DNA from 4 places in the Diaphorobacter sp. B2A2W2 genome. Region 4 is predicted to be linked to each of the others. Evidence: predicted binding sites of a transcription regulator. Region 4 holds the regulator's gene; each other region holds the start of a gene.
What was found. The regulator LexA, encoded in region 4, represses DNA repair genes until DNA is damaged. The targets are predictions, from matches to a motif close to ACTGTATNNNNATACAGT.
Positions count from the first base shown of each region.

Region 1: AC1PPL_RS03000 (VRR-NUC domain-containing protein) is a predicted target of LexA. The motif match lies at 2,740-2,757, and genes of this name have one in related genera.
Region 2: imuA (translesion DNA synthesis-associated protein ImuA) is a predicted target of LexA. The motif match lies at 2,152-2,169, and genes of this name have one in related genera.
Region 3: AC1PPL_RS15170 (DNA topoisomerase IV subunit B) is a predicted target of LexA. The motif match lies at 2,391-2,408, and genes of this name have one in related genera.

Region 1 is NZ_JBWZOR010000001.1:657,024-661,230, reverse strand. It holds gene AC1PPL_RS03015 (redoxin family protein) at 1-513, opposite strand, end outside; gene AC1PPL_RS03010 (ATP-binding protein) at 521-1,981, opposite strand; gene AC1PPL_RS03005 (response regulator) at 1,978-2,655, opposite strand; gene AC1PPL_RS03000 (VRR-NUC domain-containing protein) at 2,765-4,207, shown strand, end outside.
Region 2 is NZ_JBWZOR010000001.1:185,949-190,155, forward strand. It holds gene AC1PPL_RS00835 (3-oxoacid CoA-transferase subunit B) at 1-605, shown strand, start outside; gene AC1PPL_RS00840 (HD-GYP domain-containing protein) at 758-2,071, shown strand; gene imuA (translesion DNA synthesis-associated protein ImuA) at 2,187-2,954, shown strand; gene AC1PPL_RS00850 (Y-family DNA polymerase) at 2,920-4,207, shown strand, end outside.
Region 3 is NZ_JBWZOR010000010.1:9,740-13,946, forward strand. It holds gene AC1PPL_RS15165 (lytic transglycosylase domain-containing protein) at 1-351, opposite strand, end outside; gene AC1PPL_RS15170 (DNA topoisomerase IV subunit B) at 392-2,374, opposite strand; gene AC1PPL_RS15175 (MFS transporter) at 2,490-3,707, shown strand; gene AC1PPL_RS15180 (hypothetical protein) at 3,710-3,838, shown strand; gene AC1PPL_RS15185 (class I SAM-dependent methyltransferase) at 3,841-4,207, shown strand, end outside.
Region 4 is NZ_JBWZOR010000001.1:520,591-524,797, forward strand. It holds gene adk (adenylate kinase) at 1-204, shown strand, start outside; gene AC1PPL_RS02395 (asparaginase) at 292-1,263, opposite strand; gene lexA (transcriptional repressor LexA) at 1,346-2,020, shown strand; gene AC1PPL_RS02405 (hypothetical protein) at 2,182-2,583, shown strand; gene AC1PPL_RS02410 (pyridoxamine 5'-phosphate oxidase family protein) at 2,705-3,205, shown strand; gene hrpA (ATP-dependent RNA helicase HrpA) at 3,435-4,207, opposite strand, start outside.

The DNA.
Region 1 (4,207 bases), 140 kb from region 4:
GCACCAACTGGCCCACAGGTTTACCACCACGGGCTGCCCCTTCAGCTCTGGCAGGGCGACCGTGCGCGCATCCAGCGCCACGCCTTGCCATGAGGGCAGGGCGGCCTGCTCGCGCGGTGCCGTAGCCTGCAGCACGCCCCAACCCAGCAGCCATACTCCGGCGAATGTGGCCAGCCCTGCCGTGGCGCTCTGCCGCCATGGGCTGCGCCGCAGCCACAGCAGCGCGACATAGAGCAGCGCGGCGCCCAGGCCCGCCCAGGGCGACCACCCGCCGTCGCGGATGTCGAGCACAGCCACCGGCGCGCTGGCATACAGATCCGCATAGCGCAGCACGAAGCCCAGCCGCGCCGCGATCAGTGCGACCAGGGGCAGCAGCCAGCCATGCGGGCCGCCCGGCAGGCCACGCCGTGCGGCCAGTCGCTCATGCACCATCGTGCCCAACTGCCAGGCGCCCAGGAGCACCAGCAACATCCACGGCAGGACCAGTGGGCCCAGGTGCAGTACGCGGTCCACGGCGGCGTCAGTCCTTTGCCGCCGAAGAGGTCACCACCAGCGCCGGAAGGCACAGCCGCGCCCGCAGGCCGGGCTCGGCCGGCTCCAGCGTCAGCGTGCCATGGGCGCTTTCGGCGATGCGGCGCACGATCGTCAGGCCCAGGCCGCTGCCGGGCGAGGTGCTGGACTTGCGCCAGAAACGCCGCAGCGCTTGCTCGCACTCCGCAGGGGTCAGGCCGGAGCCTTCGTCGCGCACACAGACTTCCACCGTGCCCGGACCGGCAGCATCGGCTTGCCAGCGCAGCGTGGCACTCACAGGGGTGGGGCCCTGGTGATGGCGCAGCGCGTTGTCGATCAGGTTGGTGATGGCGCAGGCCAGTAGCGCGGGGGGCAGCGGTAGCTGTATTGCCTGCCAGGCTGCCGGGTCGGCGGGTATTTCTGCCGCGTCCAGCGGTGGGGAGGGCAACTGAATGCCCTCGTTCTCGGCACGCTGCAGGGACTGGCTGCAGGCCAGGCGGAAGGCCTGCGCGATGCCGGTGCCCACGGTGGCGCGCGCCTCTCCCGCGCTGGCGCTTTCCACGCGTGCAAGCTGCAGCAGTTGCTCCAGCGTGGCGTGCATGTGGTCGATGCCTTCGCCCGCTTGGCGCAGTGCGTTGGCGGCCTTGTCGGGGCTGGCGTTGTTGTTGCCCGCGGCAAGTGTCAGCTGCGCCACCTGCACATGGGTCTTGATGGCGGTGAGCGGCGTGCGCAGCTCATGCGCCGCGTCGGCGGTCCAGCGGCGCTCGTGTTCCATGCTGGCGTCCATGCGCGCCAGCAACTGGTTCAGGCTGTCCACCAGCGGGGCCAGTTCCTTGACGTCGCGGCCCGACTGCACGGGCGTGGGGTCGTGGGGTGGGCGCTGCACCAGCTCCTCGCGCAGGCGCTGCAGCGGGCGCAGGCTGCGCGTGCCCATCCACCAGGTCAGCAGCAGGATGACGGCAAGCGCCAGCACGAAGGGCAGCACCAGCGTGCGCACGAAGGTCTGCACCAATTGGTCGCGCACATCCAGCCGGTCGGCGGTGGCCACGCGCACCCCCTTGTCCTCCAGCACATAGGTGCGCCACTGCTTGCCGCCCTTGGTGATCTGGCCAAAGCCCGCGCTGCCGGCAGAGGCCATGTCCGGGATGTTGTTAGTGCGCGCGATGGGCAGGATGTCCACTTCGCTGCGCACCAGGCTCACCTCGCAGGCCACGCCATCGCGGCCAATGACCGACAGCAGCGCATCGTTGCTGGCGCGCGGCGCTGCCGCCAGCTCGGCCTGCTGGAACTGCTGCACGATGCCCACCACCATCCGGGCCGATGCGATGAGGCGGTCGTCCAGCAGCGTGCGCAGCTCGCGCTGCATGTTGATGAACTGCCAGATCGCCACGCCGCTCCAGACCAGGCAAATGGTCAGGCTCAGGCCCAGCACCAGCCGAACCCGCAGGCTTTGCATAGGTCGTGCCGTCATGCCGCACCGCCGCAGTACCGCGTGCCCAGCCGAAAGCCCAGGCCGCGCACGGTGTCGATCACATCGGCGCCCAGCTTCTTGCGCAGATGGTGCACGTGCACGTTCACGGTGTTGCTGCCCACGTCCTGGTCCAGGCCGTACAGGCTGTCATGCAGCTGCGCCGCGCTCAGCACGCGCCCGTGCGCCTGCAGCAGGGCCTGCAGCAGCGCCCATTCGCGGCGCGAGATGTCTATCGCCACGCCGTTGCGCGTGACTTCGCCGGTGGCCATGTTGACCTGGCAGTCGCCCAGCGCCAGCAGGTCGCTGGTGCGCCCGCCTGCGCGGCGCAGCAGGGCGCGCAGGCGCAGCACCAGCTCCTGCAGGTCGAAGGGTTTGGTCAGGTAGTCGTCGGTGCCGGTCTGAAAGCCGGCCACCTTGTCCTCGATGGTGCTGCGCGCGGTAAGGATCAGCACCGGCAGCGCCAACCCCTTGGCGCGCCACTGGCGCAGCAGGCTGATGCCGTCGCTATCGGGCAGGCCTAAGTCCAGCACGCAGGCATCGAACTGGCGGCTGGTCATGTGGGCCTGCGCCTGCGCCACGCTGCCCGCGGTGTCGCTGGTGAAGCCGTGCAGCTCCAGCCCGGCCTGGATGCCGCTGGCCACCAGCGCGTTGTCTTCGACGATCAGGATGTGCATGCGGCCCGCTTGGCAAAAGCCCGCATTCTAGGAACGGCGCGTTATCCCCACATTAACGGCGCACCCGCTGCGTCGGTATCATTGACTGTATAAACGCACAGTCTTTTGTATGCCGCAGCCCGGCCCTGCGCCCGCACCGCACCGCTTTTACTACCTGCACAACTTCCAGCGTGCGCTGGACTGGCTGCACACGCGCTATGGCGACCTGCTCGGTGTGGACGACCTGCAGTTCCTCACCGACTTTCGGCAACTACCCCAGGCCGCACAGGCCCTGCTGGTGCGCATGGTGATGCGGCGCGGGCCGTGGTTTCGCGCGAGCAAGCTGGCCTATGACGAGATTCCCGACACGCGCGACGCCGCCGCGCCGCTGCTGTCGCGGGGCTGGCTGTGCGCCGATGCGCCTCTGGGTCTATCGGAGCTGTTTGCCTTGCACACCAAGCGCGAGCTGCTACAGATTTTGCAGGGCACTGCGCTGCACCCCACCATGCGCAAGGCCGAGATGCTGCAGGCCCTGGCCGACCGCGCTGACCTGCGGCAGCCCTACGCCGCCTGGCACCCGCATGCCGACGAGCCCGTGTGGCAGGTGACGGTGGGCGCGCGCTGCGAGCGGCTGCGGCTCATGTTCTTCGGCAACCTGCACCAGAGCTGGGCGGAGTTCGTGCTGGCCGACCTGGGCGTGTTCCGCTACGAGGCCGTGCCGCTGGACGCTGCCTCGCGCCCGTTCCAGAGCCCAGCCGATGTGGACACCTACCTCGCCCTCAGCGCCTGCCGCCAGGCGCTGGACGCGGAGGGCGCTGATGCCGCAGCGCTGCTGCAGGCGCTGGCCGCCGCGCACAGCGCTACGCCGTGGCTGGAGCAGCGCCGCGCGCGGGTCCTGCTGCGCGTGGGCCAGGCCTGCGAGCGCGCGCACGACTGGCCGCTGGCCGCGCAGGCCTACGCCGCCAGCCGCGCCCCCGGTGCGCGCCACCGCCAGATCCGCGTGCTGGAGCGCATGCAATGCTCCGATCAGGCCCTAGCCCTTGCCCATCAAGCGCTGGCTGCTCCTGAAAGTGAAGAAGAACACCAGCGCGTGGCGCGCATGCTGCCGCGCCTGCGCCGCAGCCTGGGGCAGGGCGGCGGGCCGCGCCGGCCGGCACTGGCCCCGGCCGTGGCTGCGCTGCGCATGGACGTGGAACTGCCCGCGCCCACGCCGCCCCAGTCGGTGGAGCACGCGCTGCGCGCGCACTGGCACTGCGCCGAGGCACCGGTGTTTTATGTGGAGAACACGCTCGTCAACGCGCTGTTCGGCCTGCTGTGCTGGCCGGCCATCTTTGCGCCGCTGCCGGGCGCGTTCTTCCACCCGTTCCAGAGCGGCCCGGCCGACCTGGGCGCGCCCGACTTCGTGGCCCGCCGCCAGGCCTTGTTCAACGCCTGCCTGGCCGAGCTGCACGACGGCCGCTACCGCGCCACCATCCTGCAGCGCTTTGAAGAGAAGCACGGCACCCAGTCGCCCTTCGTGGCCTGGGGCGCGTTGAGCGCCGAGCTGCTGGCGCTGGCGCTGGACTGCATTCCG
Region 2 (4,207 bases), 330 kb from region 4:
CCGCGCAAGAACTCGAAGACGGCTTCTACGTCAACTTAGGGATAGGCATTCCCACGCTGGTGGCCAATTTCACCGGGGACAAAGAGGTGTGGCTGCAGTCGGAGAACGGCATGCTGGGCATCGGTGCCTTTCCCACCGAGGACAAGGTGGATGCCGACCTCATCAACGCCGGCAAGCAGACCGTCACCACCATCCCCGGTTCGTCCATCTTCAGTTCGGACCAGTCGTTCGCGATGATCCGCGGCGGCAAGATCAACCTGTCCATCCTGGGCGCCATGCAGGTCAGCGAGAAGGGCGACCTGGCCAACTGGATGATCCCCGGCAAGATGGTCAAGGGCATGGGCGGCGCCATGGACCTGGTGGCCGGTGTCAAGCGCGTGATCGTGCTCATGGAGCATGTGGCGCGCAAGAAGGACGGCACCACCGACCTGAAGATCCTGCCGGCCTGCACGCTGCCGCTGACGGGCGTGGGCGTGGTGGACCGCATCATCACCGACCTGGGCGTGATGGACGTCACCCCCGAAGGCCTGAAACTGGTGGAGTTGGCGCCGGACGTGAGCTTCGAGGACATCCAGTCCAAGACCGGCGTGCCGCTGCTGCGCTGAGGACAGGCACCCGCCAGGCCGCCATGCGCATGCACGGCGGGGGCGCGGGGCCAAAACTACGGGCCGGGTGGGATCACCCGGCTTTTTTGTCTTTTTGCGCAAGGCAAAGCACCGTATAGTGCGCGTGACATTTTTTAACATTTCGTCTGCGCATGAACGCACCCGACCTCAGCCCGGCGGCTTTTGCCGACGGAGACAGCCATTACCTGCGTGCCATCACCGACATGGCCGATCGCCGCACCGTGGTCACGCAGGAAGCGCTCTACACCGATCGGGGCATCAAGCTGGTGGACAAGGGCGCGCGCGTGGACAGCCGGCTCTACGACCGCTTGGTCAAGCACAAGCTGCGCGGCAGCATCGACGAGCATCTGGCCATGGACGACATGGTCAGCGTGCAGTCCATCGTGCAGCTGGCCGCGTCGCAGTGCGAGCACGACACGCTGGCCTATCTGCTGGTGCACACGCTGGATGGCATGACCGCCGAGAAGCTGCTTGCACCCGTGCGCGCCTTGCTGCTGCCGCCGTCCCTGGCCTTCAAGCTCACCGTCATGCGCGAGCAGCATCCGGCGCTGTTCGAGCACAGCGTGCGCATGATGCTGGCGGCCGTGTACCTGGGCATCAAGAGCGGCTGGAGCGACCGCGAATGCGTGCCTCTGGCGACGGCGGCGCTGCTGCACGACATCGGCGTGCTGCACATGGACCCCGTCTGGCACGACCCGGCCAACAAGATGACGGCCGTCGGGCGCCAGCAGCTCATGGCGCACCCCATCACGGCCATGTTGATCATCCGGGGGCAGAACATGTTCCCGCGCGTGGTGGAGCAGGCCGTGCTGGAACACCATGAATGCATGGATGGCAGCGGTTATCCGCGCGGCCTGCAGGGGGACCAGATCTCGCTCATGGGGCAGATCCTGATGGTGGCCGAGGTGGTGGCCGCCTTCTTCGAGAAATACGCCAACGAGGCCGCGGCCCAGCGCCTGTCGCTCACGCTGCGCCTGAACCACCGCAAGTTCCCCGCAGCGCTCATCGCCTGTCTGCTGCCCGTGCTGCAGATACGCGCCGTGCAGACCGATGTACAGGTCACGCCGGCAGATGTGGAGCGGCTCATTGAACAGCTGTCCACGGCCTTCGGCGACTGGGACACCCGCCGCGCCGGGCTGTCGCCAGAGGCGGCGGAATCCGAGGCCTGCGCTTTCGTGGAGCAGCGGCTTTCCGCGCTGCAAAAAACCCTGTTCGAGGCCGGCTCCCATCCCCAGCAGCAGGCCGAAGCCCTGCAATACCTGCAGGGCGATGAACAAGGCCTGGCCGAACTGGCTCTGCTGGGGCGGGAAGCCCTGTGGCAACTGCAGGGCATCGTGGATGCCACCCACAGCCGCTGGCTCACGCTGGAGCACAGCCCGCAGGCGGGCGACCAGGCGGTCGTGCAGTGGCGCGATGCCTGCGCGGTGCGCTTGGCGCAGCGCTGAGATTCGCTCCCTGACGCACCGCCGGATCAGACGCTAGGCCCTGACGCCGGCCGGGTTGGAGCCGCCAACCGCCGATGATTACTGTATATTTGAACAGTATTCATCGGCGGTTCGCATGGCGGCTTTTCTTTCCTCTTCCCTGAACGCGCTGCCCGGCGTCTGGCAGGGCGATGCCTGGGCGCACGCGCCGCAGCCGGCGCTGGCCACGGGCCATGCGCCGCTGGATGCGCAACTGCCCGGTGGGGGGTGGCCGTTGGGGTGCATGAGCGAGTTGCTGCTGCCTCCCCAGGCCCATCCCGAGTGGACCCTGGTGATGCCGGCCCTGGCCGCGCACCTGGCGCAAGGCCCGGGACACGCGGTACTGGTCACGCCGCCGCTGGAGCCCTTCCTGCCGGCGCTGCAACCCGTGGGGCTTACCGCCGACCGGCTGTGCTGCATTCACCCGCCCAGCCCGCGTGCGGACATGGCCGCGGCCTGGGCTTGCGAGCAGGCGCTGCGTTGCCGCGACGTGCGCGCCGTGCTGGCCTGGCTGCCGCAGGTGCCTGCCGCCGTGCTGCGGCGGCTGCAGCTGGCGGCCGCGCAGCACCGCCAGCTGCTGTGGGTGATGCGTCCCGAGCGCTCGCGCGCGCAGGCATCGCCCGCGCCGCTGCGCCTGTGGCTGCAACCGCAGGGCGAGGAGCTGCACGTCCATGTCGTCAAGCGGCGCGGCCCGCCGCTGGCGCAGCCCGTGGCACTGCCCGCACGCACGCCGGTACTGGCCGCGGCGCTGCAGGCACAGGCCCAATGGCGCCGCCAGGTGCAGGCGGCCGCCTGGGGCATGGGGGGCCACACACCGCAGGAGGTGGAGGATGCATTGGCTTGCCTGGCACTTGCCACCCATTGAGGCCACGACCGGGCCTGCCACCGGGCCCGTGATCGGCCTGCCGCCTGTCGCGCAGGGCTGGTGGGCGCTGCGCTTCACGCCGCGCGTGGCCCTTGTGGACGAGGCGCTGCTGCTGGAGGTGAGCGGTACCGAACGCCTGTGGGGCGGGCGCGCCGCTCTGCAAAGCCTGCTGCGTGACCACGCACCCCCCGGGCCCGAAACCCTGGAGGGCGGACCTCTCTGGGCCAGTGCGCCCACGGCGCTGCAGGCCCTGGCCCTGCTGCGCCTGCAGCGCCAGGGCCGGCCCGTGCCACGGCGGCTGCCGCACGATCTGCCGGTTGCCACCCTCTCGGCGCTGCGCCCGCATGCCCAGGCGCTGCAGCAGCTGGGCTGCCGCACCTGGGGCGCCGTGCGTGCGCTGCCGCGCGCCGGGGTGGCGCGGCGCTTCGGCGCCGAACCCCTGGCGGCGCTGGACCGTGCCTGGGGCGACGCACCGCATGGCCTGGACTGGATCACGCTGCCCGAGCAGTTCGCGCTGGAGCTGGAACTGCCCGCGCTGGCCGAATCGGCCCCCGCGCTGCTGTGGGCCGGCCAGCGCTTGCTGGATGCACTGCAGGGCTGGCTGCGCGCGCGCCACCAGGGCGTGCAGGCGCTGGAGCTGGCCTGGCGCCATGACCTGCGCCGTATCGACGGCGTGGACCTGCCCCCCTGGCAGAGCCTCACGCTGCGCACGGCCGAACCGCTGCAGGGCATGGCGCACCTGCGCCGCCTGCTGGCCGAGCGCCTGGCGCACCAGCGCCTGGCCGCGCCCGTGAGCCGGCTGGCGCTGCGCAGCCTGCAAACCGCGCCCATGCCACAGGCCAGCGCGGACCTGCTGCCGCCCCAGCCAGGCGACGCGGGGGCGGGGCAGGGCGAGCCCTGGCACCAGTTCGTCGAGCGCCTCTCGGCCCGCCTGGGCGCGGACAGCCTGCGGGTGCCGCGGTCCCAGGCAGACCACCGTCCCGAATGCATGCAACAGTGGCAACCGGCCTTGGCGGCCCGCGCCGCGCCGCCGGCGCCCGCACAGGACTGCACCCTCGCGCCCTTGCTTCCGCCCTGGCTCGTGCGGCCTGCGCGGCCGCTGGCCCTGCGCGGCAGCCGGCCTTGCCTGCACGGCCAGCCGCTGCGCTTGCTGGACGGGCCGCAGCGCGTGGAAACCGGCTGGTGGGAGGCCGCAGCGGACCTGAACGACGACGAGAGCGATGTGCAGGTCAGTGCACACAATGGCGCGCAGG
Region 3 (4,207 bases), on a different contig from region 4:
CGCGTAGTCCACGCCATGGCGCGCCGACGCCGAGCGCAGGTGCTGGCGCACGAGCTTGTAGTCGTGCGACCCCTCGAAGAAGGCCAGCAGCCGCGCCCCCGAGGGACTGGCCGGCCCGGTGGAGACATCGGCCGCACCCTGACGTCCGGTGTTGGAGCCGTCGCGCTCGGAGTCGAAGTCGTTGCCGCGAAAGAACAGCGCATAACGCTCGTCCAGCTGCTGCGCGGCGAAATGCGTCACCCCGCGCTCGTCCACGAAGGCCCACAGGTCCGCATGCGCGGTTTGCTGCAAAAACAGGAGCGCGCAGCACATTCCAGTCGTGCGCAAAAGCCCCAAAAGGCTGTTACGCATACAGTATCCCAGGCGCGCAGTCATGGCGAGGGTGCCTTCGTCAGATGTCCACATCCACCAGGTCGCCGTGCAGCTCCATGAGCTCGCGGCGCGCGGCGGCCTCGCCCTTGCCCATGAGCTTGGTGATCAGGCCCTCGGTGGCGGAGAAGTCGAACGTGCCCAACTGCACCGGCAGCAGGCGGCGCGTGTCGGGGTTGAGCGTGGTCTCCCACAGCTGCTCGGCGTTCATTTCGCCCAGGCCCTTGAAGCGGCTGATCTGGCATTTCTCGCGCGGCACGCCGTCCTTGGCGCACTTGTCGAGGATGCTTTCCAGCTCGGATTCGTCCAGCGCATACACCTTGGCCGCTGGCTTCTTGCCGCGCGCCGGCACGTCCACGCGAAACAGCGGTGGCCGGGCGACAAAGATATGGCCGGCCTCGATGAGCTTGGGGAAGTGGCGGAAGAACAGCGTGAGCAGCAGCACCTGGATGTGCGAGCCGTCCACGTCCGCGTCCGAAAGGATGCAGATCTTGCCGTAGCGCAGGCCGGACAGGTCGGGGGTGTCGCTCGGGCCGTGCGGGTCCACGCCGATGGCTACCGAGATGTCATGCACCTCGGTGTTGGCAAACAGGCGGTCGCGGTCGACCTCCCAGGTGTTGAGCACCTTGCCGCGCAGCGGCAGGATGGCCTGGCTTTCCTTGTCGCGGCCCATCTTGGCACTGCCGCCGGCCGAGTCGCCCTCGACCAGGAAGACCTCGTTGTAGGCCAGGTCACGGCTTTCGCAGTCGGTGAGCTTGCCGGGCAGCACGGCCACGCCCGAGCCCTTGCGCTTTTCGACCTTCTGGCCGGCCTTTTGCCGTGTCTGCGCGGCCTTGATGGCCAGTTCGGCCAGCTTCTTGCCGTATTCCACGTGCTGGTTCAGCCACAGCTCCAGCGCCGGGCGCACGAAGCTGGACACCAGCCGCACGGCGTCGCGCGAGTTCAGCCGCTCCTTGATCTGCCCCTGGAACTGTGGGTCCAGCACCTTGGCCGCCAGCACATAGCTGGCGCGCGCAAACACGTCCTCGGGCAGCAGCTTCACCCCCTTGGGCAGGAGCGAGTGCAGCTCGATGAAACTCTTGACCGCGTTGAACAGGCCGTCGCGCAGGCCGCTTTCATGGGTGCCGCCGGCGCTGGTGGGGATCAGGTTCACGTAGCTCTCGCGCACCGGCTGGCCTTCCTCGGTGAAGGCCACACACCATGCGGCGCCCTCGCCCTCGGCAAAGCTCTCGTTGTGGCGGTCGGCGAAGCCCTCGCCCTCGAACAGCGGGATCACCGGGTCAGCGCTCAGCGTCTGCGCCAGGTAGTCGCGCAGGCCGCCCTTGTACTGCCAGGTCTGGGTGTCGCGCGTCTTTTCATTGACCAGTTGCACCGTAACGCCGGGCATGAGCACCGCCTTGCTGCGCAGCAAGTGCGTCAGCTCGCCCATCGGAAGGTTGCTGGACTCAAAGTATTTGGCGTCGGGCCAGACGCGCACGGTGGTGCCCTGCTTGCGCTCGCCCGCCTGCAGCGGGCGCGCCGCCAGCGGCTCGGTCACATCGCCGCCCGCAAACACCAGGCGCGCCACCTGGCCCTCGCGGTGGGTGGCCACCTCCAGCCGGGTGGCCAGGGCGTTGGTGACGCTTACGCCCACACCATGCAGGCCGCCCGAGAAGCTGTAGGCCCCGCCCTTGCCCTTGTCGAACTTGCCGCCCGCGTGCAGGCGGGTGAACACCAGTTCCACCACCGGTGCGTTCTCCTCGGGATGCAGGCCGAACGGAATACCCCGGCCGTCGTCCTCCACGCTCACCGAGCCGTCGGTGTGCAAGGTCACCTTGATCTTCTTGCCAAAGCCCGCCAGTGCCTCGTCGGCCGCGTTGTCCAGCACCTCCTGGATGATGTGCAGGGGGTTGTCGGTGCGGGTGTACATGCCCGGCCGCTGCTTGACGGGCTCCAGTCCCTTGAGGACGCGGATCGAGCCTTCGGAGTAGTCGCTGGCGGAGGTGGATGCGGGTTTGACTGCCATGGCGGCGGATTGTAGTGCTGGATATAAAACCAGGATGGTGACGCTTTCTTGCCCCGCCAGCGTGCTGCACAGGGGGCGCCAAGCAGGCGAAACGGGTTTTCGCTACATTCGCCGGATGCACGACGCAACCCGAAAACTGTCCATGGCCCAGGTGCTGATCTGCGGCGCCGCCATCGTTACTCTGTCCATGGGCATCCGGCACGGCTTCGGCCTGTGGCTGCAGCCCATCACCCAGGACATGGGCTGGACACGCCAGACCTTTGCCCTGGCCATGGCCATTCAGAACCTGTCCTGGGGTCTGTTCGGCATCTTTGGCGGCATGCTGGCCGACCGCCTGGGCGCCTTCCGCGTGCTGATCGGCGGCGCAGCGCTCTACGCCATGGGCCTGGCCGGCATGGCGCTGTCTCCCACGCCGCTGCTGTTTTCGCTGACCACGGGCGTGCTGATCGGCGCTGCACAGGCGGGCACCACCTACGCCATCATCTACGGGGTGCTGGGCCGGCAGATCCCGGCCGACAAGCGCTCCTGGGCCATGGGCGTGGCCGCTGCGGCGGGCTCGTTCGGCCAGTTCCTCATGGTGCCGCTGGAGGGGCAACTGATCCTGCGCCTGGGCTGGCAAGAGGCCCTGCTGGTGCTCTCGGCCATGGTGATCCTGATCGTTCCGCTAGCCTTCGGCCTGCGCGAGCCGGGCTTTCATGGCAGCGCCCCCATCAAACGTACCCAGTCCGTGGGCGAGGCCTTTGCCGAGGCGCTGCGCTACCGCAGCTTCCTGCTGCTCACCGCCGGCTACTTCGTGTGCGGCTTCCAGGTGGTGTTCATCGGTGTGCACATGCCTAGCTATCTGCGCGACCAGGGCCTCACGCCCCAGGTGGCCAGCTATGCGCTGGCGCTGATCGGGCTGTTCAACGTGTTCGGCACCTATATCGCGGGCTCGCTGGGCCAACGGATCCCGAAGCGCCACATCCTGGCGTTCATCTATTTCGCCCGTGCCGTGGCCATCACCATCTTCCTGCTGGTGCCGCTGTCGCCGCTGTCGGTCTACGTGTTCTCGGCCGTGATCGGCGCACTGTGGCTGTCCACGGTGCCCCCCACCAATGCCACCGTTGCGCAGATCTTCGGGGTGCAGCACCTGTCCATGCTCAGCGGCTTCGTGTTCTTCAGCCACCAGATCGGCAGTTTCCTGGGCGTGTGGCTGGGCGGCTATCTGTATGACCGCACGGGCAGCTACGACATCGTGTGGTACCTGGCGATTGTGTTGGGCATCCTCGCCGGCTTGGTGAACCTGCCCGTACGCGAGGGCGCCATCGTGCGCGCCACCCCTCAGGCGGCCTGACCATGCGCACCCTGTACAAGCGGTCGATCGTCGCAGCAGCGCTGCTCGCGGTGCTGCTGGGGGTGTTCGTGCTGTACCTGCAGCCCGACTTCATGCTGACGCTGGCGGACCAGATCTGGGCCTGCTTCTGACGATGGCCCCGCACGGCACCGCCCATGCGCCGCTGCCCGCGGCCTCGGAATGGATACAGCGCTGGTCCCACCTGGTGCCTGCGGGCGGCAGTGTGCTGGACGTGGCTTGCGGTCACGGCCGTCACATGCGCTGGTTTTATGAAAGAAAACACCCGGTAACGGGCATAGATAAAGCGCCAGAAGCTATCGAAAGAATAGCACCATGGGGCGCAACGATCGTTGCGGATATCGAGGCTGGCCCCTGGCCCCTGCCCGGGCAGCGCTTTGCCGGCGTGGTGGTCACCAATTACCTGTGGCGTCCTTTGCTGCCCACCATCGTGGACAGCGTGGCGCCCGGTGGCGTGCTGCTCTATGAGACCTTCGCCGTGG
Region 4 (4,207 bases):
CCCCTGGTACAGCGCGAGGACGACAAGGAAGAAACCGTCAAGAAGCGCCTGCAGGTCTACAGCGACCAGACGCGTCCCCTGGTGGACTACTACTCCAGTTGGGCCAAGGCGGATCCCGTCAATGCGCCCAAGTACCGCGCCATCCAAGGCACCGGCAGCGTGGAGGAAATCACCCAGCGCGCCCTGACGGCACTGTCAAGCTGACGAACCCGCCGCCGGCGCCCGCCAACGCCCCGCAACGCGGGGCGTTGTGCTTTGTGTCCAGGCAAGCGCCTCGGCCCATGACGGTGCTTATGAATTAGCGGACTGCATCAGCTCCAGCAGCAGGCTGACCCGTGCTTTCACGGGGCTCAGCCCATCCGCATCGCGCCAGGGCGTGCCCGTCAGGTCCATCATCCGCCCCTGCGGGCAGCGCGAAGCCACGCGCACCTGCACCCCGGCCGCCACGGCACGCGCGAGCGCGGCCTCCAGCGCATGGTGCAGCGTGCCATTGCCGGTGGCGGCCACCACGATGCCGTGCACGCCCTTCTCCACCAGCCAGTCCACCAACGCGCCATCCACGCCGGCGTGGCTGAGGACGATTTCCACGCGTGGCCAGGCGGCACCTGGCGGGATCGGCACCAGCGCGCCATGCGCGGGCTGTTCCACCTGCGGCGCAAGGCCGCGGGCCCAGCGCACGCGCCCCGCTTCCATCCAGCCCTGAGGCCCAGCATCGCCGGAGTCGAACGCGTCCAGCCGCAGCGGGTGCACCTTGCTCACCTCGCGCGCCCCGTGCACCACGCCAGCGGCCGCCATCAGAACCCCCCGCGCTGAGGGGTCGGCCGCTAGAGTGACGGCATCCAGCAGGTTCTGCGGCCCGTCCGGCGCGAGCGCCGTGGCCGGACGCATGGCACAGGTCAGTACCACCGGCTTGGCGGTGGTATCGAGCAGGTTGTGCAGCAGCCAGGCGGTTTCCTCCAGCGTATCCGTGCCGTGGGTGATGACGACGCCGGCAACGGCCGGGTCGGCCAGGTGTGCGGCGCAACGATCGGCCAGGCGCGCCCACACGTCAAAGCCCATGTCCTTGCTGTCCAGTTGCACCACCTGTTCAGCCACCAGCGCGCCGCCCGCGGCCTGCACCAGCCCGGGCACCGCGGCCAGCAATTGCTCCACGCCGATCTGCCCGGCCGTGTAGCCCACGTTCGCACCTTGCACCGCGGAAGAGCCCGCAATCGTGCCGCCGGTGCCCATAACGACGATTTTTCTTGCAGCTGCCACTTGCATCCCTCCAAAAACTGTTCAAAAATACAGATACTGGATTAAAAAACAGTAACCCACTCAACCACCGACCGCATTGGATCGCACCATGCTCGACAGTCCCAAGCTCACCGCCCGCCAGCAGCAGATCCTGGACCTGATCCAGACCGCCATCGCGCGCACCGGCGCCCCGCCTACCCGCGCCGAGATCGCGGCAGAGTTGGGTTTCAAGTCCGCCAACGCGGCCGAAGAGCACCTGCAGGCGCTGGCCCGCAAGGGCGTGATCGAACTGGTCAGCGGCACCTCGCGCGGCATCCGCCTGCGCGGCGAAACCGTGCGCAACATCAATGCGGCGCGCGGCGCCCAGTTCAACTTGCCGATACCCGGCCTGTCCCAGCTCACGCTGCCGCTGGTGGGCCGCGTGGCGGCCGGCTCGCCCATTCTCGCCCAGGAGCATGTGGACCAGACCTATACGGTGGAAGGCAGCCTGTTTGCGCACAAGCCCGACTACCTGCTCAAGGTGCGCGGCATGTCCATGCGCGACGCGGGCATCATGGACGGCGACCTGCTTGCCGTACAGGCAACGCGCGAGGCGCGCAACGGGCAAATCATCGTGGCGCGCCTGGGCGATGACGTCACGGTCAAGCGCCTGCGCCGCACAGGCAGCGCCATCGAACTACTGCCCGAGAACCCCGACTACCCGGTGATCCGCGTCGAGCCGGGCGAACCTTTCGAGATCGAAGGGCTGGCCGTGGGCCTGATACGCAACACCATGCTCATGTAGTCCGTTGAATGCAGCGCCGCCGCAGGTGGCGGGCGTTTGGCAGGCGGTAGCCCGGGCATGCCCCGTGGCTGCGGCATGCCAACCCTGCGGATGCGCGCTTGACGTCCTTGGCAATCCTGCCTGTGTTCCACCTTCATGCCCTGGCATGCCGGAGTCTTCACATGGGATTTGCCCTCTTTGCCTTTGCCTCCCTTTCCCGCCCCTTGCGCCGCCTGCGCCGATGGGGACTGGCCGCACGCCATATGTCGCGCGGCGCGGCACCCTCTGCCTGCACCACGCACGGACGCGTTGATGCACTCCAGGGAGCGACGCCCAACGCCGGCCCTCCCGATAGCCCCGCCGTGGCGGGCATGGCGCCAGAAAACCCGGCCCGCCACCGCGCCTTTGCCATGCCTGCCGCGGATGCGGCCATACAGCACACAGGTCTGCGGCCTGCGATCTCTACCCGTTCGCTCCCCCTGCGCGTGATCCTGCGCCATGACACCGACGACGCCTGCAAGCTCGTGATTTCCGGCCGCATGGCCGATGTGTGCGCGGAACTGGAGCGCCTGGCCCTGCGCTGACCGCGGGGCACTGCTGCGACCACTTCTGACACTTTTCGAAGGCGTCGCGGCCGCAGCGCGTTCATCGCAGGTCCGTTTCTACAATGCACGGCACTTGCAACTGCCCGCCCCCAAGCACGCCATGACCCCCGAGTCCCGCCTGGACCGCTTGCTGCGGCAACTGCTGTGGGGCCGGCGCACGGCCGCGCTGGCAACGCTGCAAACCCTGCCCGGCGCGGAATCGGTGCCATCCATAACGCCAGCGGTGTCGTTCGTTCCGTATGCCATCGACTCCACGGCCCAGGTGCTGGTATTGCATGTCAGCGCCCTCGCCGCCCATACCCGCAACCTGCGGCAATCACCCGCGGTTTCTCTCCTGATCACGGCGCCCGAGGACGCGGCCCAGCCCGTGCATGCGCTGGAGCGCGTTGCCATCCAAGGGCAAGCCGTACTGCTTGCGCCCGAGGCAGCCGCCAGCGCGCGCGCCGCCTACCTGCGGCGCTTCCCTGAGGCAGCGCCCATGACGGCGCTGGGCGACTTCCAGTTCGTGCAGATCATCCCTTCGGTGGGCCGCCACGTGGCAGGGTTTGGCGCGGCGCGGGATTTATCTGCCGAGGAGCTGAAGGCGCTGCTCACGTCTTGACGCTGGGGCGATCAGCGCCGCCAGCTGTTGCATGGCAAGGCGCCGTTCCGCCCAGACGAGCGCTGGCGGCCGCAAGCCCGGTGCCCGAGAAGGCCACACCGGTCGCGGCCAGTGCCAGCTCGGTGACGGGTTGGCGGACGCTCGCCGTGCGCGCCAAAGCATGAACGGCCCCGCGGCGGCCGGTGGCGGCACACCTGTCCTGCAGGCTTGCCTCGCGCGCGAGCCGCTCTCAAGACACCAGTTGCGACCAGACCTTGTCCAGCCGCTTGCCGCTGACCGGATACGGCGTGCGCAACTCCTGCGCGAAGAAGCTCACGCGCAGTTCCTCCAGCATCCAGCGGTACTCTTGCATGCGGGCATCCACCTGGCCCTTGCGCTCGGCCACCAGGCGCCAATAGCGCTGCTCCAGCGGCTGCAGTTCCTTGAGCTTGGCGGCATCGCGTGCCGGGTCGGCGCGGTACTTGTCCAGGCGCGTGGCGATGGCCTTGAGGTAGCGCGCGTAGTGCTGCAGCTGCGCCCAGGGCGCGGCGGCGATGAACTGCTTGGGCATCAGGCGCTGCAGCTGCTGTGACGCGTCGGCCGTGGCCTCGGGAGCGTTCTTGGTGTCTTTGATCTTGCGCTGCGTGGCGGCGTATTCGATGAGGATGGCCGCCGCCATGCGCGCCACCTCGTTGGCGATCAGCGTGAGGCGCCCGCGCCCATCCTGCACGCGCTGCTTGAACTGTGCCTCGTTGCTGGGCAGCGGCTCTTGCAGGAAGGCGCGGTCGATGGCCACGTCGATGATTTGTGCGCGCAGCTCCTCCTGCGTGCCCAGCGGCATGAAGGCCACGGCCATTTTCTGCAGATCGGGGATGTTCTTTTCCAGGTACTTGAGCGCGTCCTTGATCTGCAGCGCAAACAGCCGGCGCAGGCCCACGCGGTGGCGCGCGGCGGCGACTTCGGGTTCGTCGAACACCTCGATGCCCACCGCATCGCCATGGTCGATGAGCGCGGGGAAACCGA